3 regions of the Aliifodinibius sp. S!AR15-10 genome follow, and region 2 is predicted to be linked to each of the others. Evidence: riboswitches for the same ligand, from Rfam matches in the RefSeq annotation. Region 2 holds a riboswitch; each other region holds the start of a gene.
The links. Region 2 has a riboswitch for thiamine pyrophosphate ahead of thiC (phosphomethylpyrimidine synthase ThiC). Riboswitches for the same ligand answer to the same signal wherever they lie in the genome.
Positions count from the first base shown of each region.

Region 1: another riboswitch for thiamine pyrophosphate. It lies ahead of NC796_RS17260 (TonB-dependent receptor); the one in region 2 lies ahead of thiC (phosphomethylpyrimidine synthase ThiC).
Region 3: another riboswitch for thiamine pyrophosphate. It lies ahead of thiD (bifunctional hydroxymethylpyrimidine kinase/phosphomethylpyrimidine kinase); the one in region 2 lies ahead of thiC (phosphomethylpyrimidine synthase ThiC).

Region 1 covers NZ_JAMQKA010000030.1:26,193-29,265, reverse strand. Annotated here, with positions in the region: gene NC796_RS17260 (TonB-dependent receptor) at 1-1,630, opposite strand, end outside; TPP riboswitch at 1,690-1,785, opposite strand; gene NC796_RS17255 (M28 family peptidase) at 1,970-3,073, shown strand, end outside.
Region 2 covers NZ_JAMQKA010000010.1:90,894-93,966, reverse strand. Annotated here, with positions in the region: gene NC796_RS08835 (multicopper oxidase domain-containing protein) at 1-387, shown strand, start outside; gene NC796_RS08830 (ZIP family metal transporter) at 384-1,553, shown strand; TPP riboswitch at 1,693-1,806, shown strand; gene thiC (phosphomethylpyrimidine synthase ThiC) at 2,013-3,073, shown strand, end outside.
Region 3 covers NZ_JAMQKA010000048.1:19,590-22,662, forward strand. Annotated here, with positions in the region: gene NC796_RS21320 (IscS subfamily cysteine desulfurase) at 1-597, shown strand, start outside; gene NC796_RS21325 (thioredoxin domain-containing protein) at 624-1,211, shown strand; TPP riboswitch at 1,349-1,450, shown strand; gene thiD (bifunctional hydroxymethylpyrimidine kinase/phosphomethylpyrimidine kinase) at 1,501-2,334, shown strand; gene tenA (thiaminase II) at 2,411-3,073, shown strand, end outside.

The sequences.
Region 1 (3,073 bases), on a different contig from region 2:
TCCCGCTAATGGTACGGGTGTCTTTGCCCAGGAATTTATAGCTGATACCCCTCAACTGCAGATCCAGGTATCCACTGATTGCATCAGTGAAAAAGTATTGACTCTTGGCATAGACGTTGAAATCGGTTTTGAAACCGTTATTGTCGTAATAGGTCTCCTCAATGCTGCTGTCGCCTGCATATCGGGCCCAAATCACTTCTCCATAATGATCCCCGTCATACTCATTATATCCACCCCCAACGGTCACCGACCACTCGTCTTGCACGCGGTACTCCGAAGAAAATACGAGACCGTAGAAATGGTTGTTCAGCCAGCGTCGGCGCACCAGGTCGCTATTGGTAATCGTGGTATTCCCGATTTCAATCGGCCCGATACCATACACGCTCAGATCATCATTATTGCGGAATTCTTCGTAATAACCGCGACCATAGGTATAATGCAGCGAGGTATTGAGGTTCCAGCGGTCGGTAAGCTGGTAGGAGTAGTGCGCCTGGTAATGATCCTGCTGGTAGTTGTCGGTCTGGTCGTCGTAAGTGAATTCGTTGTATTGCCGATTCCCGACGTTTTCCCGCATATGCTCGGCTTGTTCGGATCCCACAAACAACCCGTTTATATAATCTTCAACGCCCTGGGCATTGCCCTCAAGGATCGGTTTCGGCACGCCATTCCATGCTTGATAGGTCTCCTCCACGCCTGAAAGGATATCCACCTTGAGAAGGCTTCGACCCGTACTTTTGGAACCACTCAGGTAGAATGACTTGAGATCTGACGAAGCGCGGTCGATGTAGCCGTCGGAGGCGATTTTGGAAAGCCGGCCTTCAAACTGCCAGCCGTTCTCCATCAGGCCGGATCCCAGCTGCACGTTGTACTTGCGTGTGTTAAACGATCCAACCCCGGTATTTACCTCACCATAGGGCTGGGCCGACATGACAGAAGTCTGAATGTTCATCGTGGCACCGAAAGCGCCGGCCCCGTGGGTGGAAGTCCCAACCCCGCGCTGGATCTGGATATTTTCAACAGATGAGGCCAAATCCGGCAGATCCACCCAGAATACACCGTGTGATTCCGCATCATTGAGCGGAATACCGTTGATTGTCACATTGATGCTGGTCGGGTCCACCCCGCGAATCCGCACCCCGGAATAGCCGATCCCCGCGCCGGCATCTGACGTCGTTGTCACCGAAGGCGTTGAACCTACGAGCGATGGGATATCCTGGCCGAGATTCTTTTTCTCGATCTCTTCCCGTTCCAGGTTCTCGTAGGCCATAGGCGAAGCTTCGTCAACACGCAGGGCGCGTACAAACACCTCGTTGCTCATGAATGACTGGGGCACCAAGCTAATTTCAAGATCTTCCCCCACTTGGTCGATCTCCACCGTTTTCGTTTTATAGCCGATAAAAGAGACGGTTAACGCCCGGGAACCATCAGCTGACAACTGCAATCGAAAGATCCCATTCTCATCGGCAGAGGTACCGTTTTGCGTGCCAACCTGGACAATATTGGCGCCGGCCAGCGGCTTGTCCGTCTGGGCATCCCGTACCGTGCCGGATATCGTTTGACTTAGTGCTGTACTGGTGATTAAAAACAGGAATAGTATTGTGCCTGAAAGGCTTGAAATGAATCTAAACATAAATCCTCCGTCTTACTTAGTTATAAGAGGAGGAGGTAAACTTGCAAGAATTGCTGAAGTATAAGAACTCCAGGTTTCCCTCCGCCGGTGTTAGCCGGTTCAGGTTCTTAGGGTATGATCTCAGCCCGCTATTGCAAGCACCCCCAACCATTGTGAGTGTGTCAAATTTTGATTCGCAAATATAACGTGTAGACAAAATAAATCAAAAAGAATTGAAAAGCAGTAAACAAGTACAAAATAACTATAAATCGATCTTTGATAGCTTAACTCATTAACAAAACGGTTTCGTCTTTTGAGATGGATTCCCGATTTTGAGAGGCACCAATAAAACATATCATAATGAAACAGTTCTCAACCTTTTTAGCAGTCTTCTGCTCAACGATATTGTTGTCCTGTTGCCAGGGCCAACAGCAGGATTCCCCACTGCAGCCGCTTTCTGTAGAAATTGAACCGAATGATATCAAAACGCATATCACGTTTCTGGCCAGCGACTCCCTGCGTGGACGCGAAACTGGCACCCGCGGAGAGGCTATTGCCGCTAATTATATCGCCGACTTCTTCCAAAAGTATGACCTCCAACCGCTTGGAAACGGCGGCACCTACTTTCAACCGTTTACTGTCAATATGGACAATGTCAGGAATCCCCATGGGGCGAGTTCCTCCCGGGATTCAGGAGATGTTCGCCTGTCAAGAAATGTGGTCGGAATGATTGAAGGCCGCGAACACCCCGACACCTATATCATAATTGGCGCACACTACGATCACCTGGGGGAGGGCACCTTTGGCTCACTGGCTAATCGGCGGCGAAACCAGATCCACAACGGGGCCGATGATAATGCCTCCGGCACGGCCGGCATATTGGAGCTTGCCCAGTATTTTTCGAATCATCCTCCCCAAAAGAGCCTGGTTTTCACCGCTTTTTCCGGTGAAGAGATCGGCCTGCTGGGTTCTCAATATTTCGTAGAAAACTCCCTTGTCCCGCTCATTCAAATTCAAGCTATGATCAACCTGGATATGGTGGGTCGGCTGCAGGACAACAAACTGCTTATCTTCGGCACTGGCTCGTCTACAGCGTGGGAACAAATTATTGCAAATGTGAACACGGACTCTCTAAACATAAACAGCATTCCGGATGGCACCGGGGCCAGTGACCACACCAGCTTTTACAACAGGCAGATTCCTGTGCTGCACTACTTTACGGATACACACGCTGATTACCACCGCCCCTCGGATGATGCTGAATACATTAACTATGAGGGGGAAGACCTGGTTCTTGAACACACCAAAAGGCTGCTTCAAGAGCTGGATACGTTGGCAGGTGACCAGCTTGTGTTTACCGAAGTGCCGGAGAATGAACAGCAACGAGATATGATGATCAAGGGGGTAACACTGGGAGTTACACCTGACTACGGCTTCGAGGGCACAGGTATGCGAATTACGGGA
Region 2 (3,073 bases):
GGCTTTGACACAAATTTTGACAACGATAATGAAGTGTATGCCGCTAATACGGTCGCGTTTGCTTATCAACACAAACCGATCAAAGTGCAACATGACCAGCCGATCAGGGTCTACCTGATCAACATCACGGAGTTCGACCCGATCAACTCCTTTCACTTGCACGCCAACTTCTTCGACTTCTATGATCATGGCACCACGCTGACCCCCACAAATGAGAATATCGATACGGTGATGATGTGCCAGGCACAGCGTGGAATTCTAGAATTTTCGTTCGAAGACTTTGAGCCCGGCAAATATATGTTCCACGCTCACCAGTCAGAGTTTGCCGAGCTGGGCTGGATGAGCTTTTTCGATGTCGTAAATAAGGATGCGGAGATATCGGTATGAGCGACAAGATAACACAACGCCTTCCGAAATGGACTTGGCTGATACTGCCAGTCGTACTACTCTTGGGATCGATCGCCCTGTTTTTTGCAACCAATCCCCTGGAGCCGCTGGGTGTTCAGGCCCCTCCCATTGAAGAAGTAACCGTGGAGCGTACCGTGCTGGATGAGGAGGGTATCCACCTGACCGTTCGCGTCAATGGCTCGGAGCCGGTCAAGATAGCCCAGGTACTGGTCGACGACGCCTACTGGGAATTTACACAGACTCCGAAAGGTTCCTTATCTCGCCTTTCTACTGCTAAAATAGACATTCCCTACCCATGGGTTCGGCATGAGCTACACGAAATAAAACTTATCACAAGTACCGGCGCAACGTTCAGCCATACCATTGAAATTGCGGAACCTACACCAGCCTGGTCGTTGCAGCGTGTGGGTGCTTATATTTTGCTGGGGATCTATATCGGGGTAATACCAGTAGGCCTTGGATTGCTATTCTACCCCTACCTGAAAACGTTGGGATCTAAAGGGCTCAACTTTCTGCTCACACTCACAATCGGGCTCCTCGCGTACCTGTTTATCGACACCCTGCAAGAGGGATTTGAAATATCACAGCAGACAGCCGGCGTATTCAGTGGTAACCTGCTCGTCTGGCTGACCACGGGCATTGCCTTTTTAATCATTTTTGCTGTTGGTCGCCGGGGTGGACAGGCGCCGGAAGGTCTTTCCCTGGCCACCTACCTGGCCTTCGGTATCGGGCTCCACAACCTTGGTGAAGGGCTGGCGGTCGGGGCGGCTATGGCTTCGGGTGAAGCGGCGCTGGGCTCTTTTCTCGTGGTGGGATTTACCCTTCACAACCTGACGGAGGGTATCGGTATAGCAGCGCCCCTGTTGAGCAGGAAAACCAGCTTCGGCACATTCGTCAATCTGACGCTCTTGGCGGGCCTCCCTGCGGCAGCCGGAACGCTTATCGGGGCTTTTTCATACGCACCGCACTGGGGCGCTATCCTGTTTGCCATCGGGGCGGGGGCTATCCTACAGGTTATTGTGGAAGTCGGAGTCTTTCTCACCAAAAACGCTCCTTCCAAGTCGTGGTTTACCGTTCCTAATCTTACTGGTTTTGTCTTGGGAGTCGCCATCATGTATGGCACGGCGCTGCTAGTAGCTGTTTAACCAGGACATCAGCATCATCTACGGGTGGGGAAGAATAAACCACCGATTAGGCAAGTTTCACCCGCTGATTACACAGAGTTCGCAGATCTTAGAATACTGAAAACTTGCACGCCACCTCTTCCCTTGTTATGTTGGTTCCAGCGAAAGCTGGGGGTGCTTTGTCCCTCCCTTGTGCAGGGATCGATAAGGCTGAGAAAAACTCCAGGAACTTGACTCGGTTAGTACCGACGGAAGGAAGCTTTCGGTGACACATCTTTTACGTTACAGCACTGTTTCACCAGGATTCTTCAAGTCTCCCCTCTTTCGTTGTAATTGATATCTGCAACTTATAAGGAAGAGATCACTATGTCTGATTCAGACCACCAATCCAAAGAAGATCACAGCAAAACAACGAGCCTCCATTCCGATGGAGATAGAAGCCATCCGGGCACACCTGGCAACACAGAACTGGACAGCGACATGAAACAGCCGCTGCCTGGCTCGGAAAAAGTGTTTGTGCAGGGCAGCCGCGTTGATATCAAGGTTCCCATGCGCAAAATTTCACAGGATGAAACCTCCTCCCTGTTCGGTACCGAAGCCAACCCAGACGTCTATGTTTATGACACATCCGGGCCGTATACCGATTCCCAGACTGACATTGATATCCGAAAAGGGATACCGCGCATCCGGGAGCAGTGGATTCAGGAACGGGACGATACCCGGCAGCTGGAGCAGTTTTCATCAGAATACACCCGCAAACGGAGAGATGATCCCCAGTTACCTCACCTGCAGTTTAAGCATACTCACAAACCGCGAAAGGCGAAAGATGGGCGGCGGGTCACCCAGATGCACTATGCCCGGAAAGGGATCATTACGCCCGAGATGGAGTTCATCGCCATTCGTGAGAACCAGAAACGCCAGTCCCTGGAAGACAGCGACCTGCTGGACCAGCACCCGGGGCAGCCGATGGGTGCTGAAATACCCGACACCATCACCCCGGAGTTTGTCCGTGATGAAGTGGCAAAAGGCCGGGCGATCATCCCATCCAATATCAATCACCCGGAGCTGGAACCGATGATCATCGGCCGTAATTTCCTGGTAAAGATTAATGCCAATATGGGGAATTCTGCCGTGACCTCCTCCATTGCCGAAGAAGTGGAAAAGCTGGTATGGGCGACCAGATGGGGCGCCGATACGATCATGGATCTCTCCACGGGCGATAACATCCACGAAGCACGGGAGTGGATTATCCGCAACAGCCCGGTCCCGGTGGGTACTGTTCCTATTTACCAGGCACTTGAAAAGGTGAATGGCAAAGCTGAGGAACTCAACTGGCCGATATTCCGGGATACCATTATTGAACAGGCCGAGCAGGGCGTTGACTATATGACAATCCATGCCGGCGTGCTGCTCCGATTTATTCCCAAGACAGCGGAACGGGTAACTGGCATCGTATCGCGGGGTGGGTCCATTATGGCCAAATGGTGCCTGGCGCATCACGATGAAAACTTTCTCTATACCCACTGGGACGAGATCTGTGA
Region 3 (3,073 bases), on a different contig from region 2:
CCGGTGGATGTAAAAAAAGCAGGCCTTGATGCGATCTCTATTTCAGCCCACAAAATTTATGGTCCCAAAGGGGTGGGCGCTGCCTACATCAATCCATCACTGAGCTGGAAGTCCGTCATCCCCGGCACCACCCAGGAAAAAGGATTTGCTTCCGGAACGGTGAATGTACCCGGCGTGGGTGCGTTTATGGCAGCTGCCAACGATATTGTTAAAATCCGGGAAGAAGAGCTGCAGCGCGAACGAGAACTGCGCAACCAGTTTATAAAACTGATGGCCGACAGTGAATTTGATGTTGCTATAGAGGGCGACTCTGAAGGGCTTCCCAATATTATTGGACTTCGGGTCCACGGTATGGAGGGGCAGTATGCCATGATTGAGTGCAACAGGCATGGATTGGCTATTTCAACAGGTAGTGCATGCTCGGTGGGTTCCGAGAAACCGGCGTCCAGCATGGTGGCACTGGGTCGCGATGAACAGGAGGTACGAGAATTCATCCGTGTTTCGTTAGGTAAAGAGACGACGAAACAGGAAATACAAGAAGCTGTTAAAATCTTGAAAAAAGTGTTGACCAAGCATTTTAGTATGATTAAGCTTTAACGAATCTAAACACCAGATACAGGTCCATGCATACATTTTTACGAGTTCTTTCACTCAGTATCGTTATTCTTTCTGCTTCTGTGATGGGAGCATATGCCCAAAGCAGTAATAGCAGCAGTAAAGCCGATGTGGTAATAACTGAATTCAGCGATTATCAATGTCCGGCTTGCGCATATTACCACCCCATTGTTGAAAAATTGAAACAAGAACTGGGAAGTAAAGTTGCCGTTGAATACCGCTATTTCCCACTGAACAGCCACCAGTTTGCGGCATTAGCTGCCCGGGCTGCAGAGGCTGCCCGCAACCAGGGAAAGTTCAAGGCGATGCACGATATGTTATTCGAAAATCAAGACAGCTGGTCCAGTTCGGGGAACCCACAGTCAGTTTTCGTCGGGTATGCCAAGGAACTGGGACTTGACCTCGATCAGTTCAAAAACGACCTGAACTCCGGTGAGACGCAAAAAACTGTTATGGAGCAAAAACAGGAAGGCGTCAACATGGGGGTTAATTCTACTCCAAGTTTCTTTATCAACGGTATCCAGGTGCAACAGCTGCCTCGCAACTATGAGCAGTTTAAGTCCCTTGTAGAAAGCCAGATGCCGGAAGACACGTAGTGATGCGTGAGGTTCTCGTTATTCCGTTTAATAGCTAGTAAAAAATTACTCATTACGCATTACGAATTACGCTTTTTCAAAAGCTTGCAAAGCCCTGAGTTTTTAGGTAACATCATTTCGTTCATTTAATGACTGCTGTTTGTCGTTAGGAGTGCTTTCCATTATTTCGGAAGGCTGAGATAACATCCTCAACACTTGACCTGGTTAGCACCAGCGGAGGGAAACGACAGAATTACTCTCCCCTTCTATCGGTAAACAGCAAATAATCAAATCCACTGCTGTTTGACCTATGAGTAAGCCATCAAAACAATATGCCCGAGCGCTAACGATCGCTACATCCGACAGCGGTGGGGGTGCCGGCGTGCAGGCCGACCTCAAAGCTTTTTCGGCCATGGGTTGCTATGGAATGTCTGTTTTTGCAGCATTGACGGCACAGAACACTACTGATGTAACCGGAATCCACGCCCTGCCGCCTGACTTCGTCTCACTGCAGATCGATACCGTTATTGAGGATCTCGGAGTAGACGCAGTCAAAATCGGCATGCTGTTCAACAGTGAAATTATGGAGGCCGTTGCCGACCGATTGGCTGCACATAATGTGGGAAACGTAGTGCTGGACCCCGTAATGGTGGCCAAAAGCGGGGCCAAACTGATCCAGGACGATGCGATTGAAACCCTGAAGACCCAGCTTTTCCCACTTAGTACCAATATCACTCCAAACCTTCCGGAAGCGGAAACACTGCTGGATATTAAAATCGACGACCGGACGCAGATGGAGGGGGCTGCCCGTAAATTGCTTGATTTTGGGCCCGATTCAGTGCTGCTGAAAGGCGGGCATTTTAGTGATAAAAAAAGCATAGACTGCCTGGTGCTTGGGGAAAAGGATGTGAACGGTAAGGATGTCTATTGGTATGAAGCTGAGCGAATTCACACAAAAAACACACACGGAACCGGTTGCACATTGTCCTCCGCTATTGCTGCAGGACTAGCAAAAGGTGAACCATTACCAGAGGCAGTCCAATCCGCAAAAAAATATATCTCCGGGGCCATAGAGTCAGGCAGCGAGTACTCCATTGGCAACGGACACGGTCCCCTGCACCATTTCTACCAGTGGTGGGAGTAAACAAACACTATGTGCGACGCACTTCGGAAGTGCGTCGCACATGGCCACATAATTTATAATTTGAAAAAGTTCATAAATGAAATTCACCGACGAACTCTGGGCTAGTATCGAACATATTTATGATGCCATTCTTGAGCTCCCGTTTATCAAGGAGCTGACCAATGGCACGCTACCCGAAGATGTATTTATTTTTTATCTAAAACAGGATACGCTCTATTTAGCCGAATTCTCCAGGGCGTTATCGCTGGCCGGAATCCGGTCCGACTCCACAAAGCAGATGTACGACTTCCTCCATTTTGCCAGCCGAGCAGTGGTTGTGGAGCAACAGCTGCACCAGAATTTTTACGAGGAATACGGCACGGAAATGAATCCCGAAAAATCACCCTCCTGTTTTGCATATACCAATTTTCTGCTTTCCACGGCAGCTACCAAAGATAATGCGGTTAATATCGCCGCCCTGTTGCCCTGCTTCTGGATTTACCGCAAAGTGGGCATGGAAATTTATAAAAATGCCGCTGATGACAACCCCTACCAGGATTGGATCGATACCTACGCGGGGGAAGAGTTCGAGGAGAGCGTCAACAGGGCTATAGCGATAACGAATGATGTGGCGGCCGACGAGTCGGAAGAACGGCTCCAGGAGATGAAACAGGCATTCATAAAAGCCACCGAGCTGGAGTGGATGTTCTGGAACAGTGCGTACCAAAAAGAGCAGTGGCCACTGCAGGAAGTATTGGAA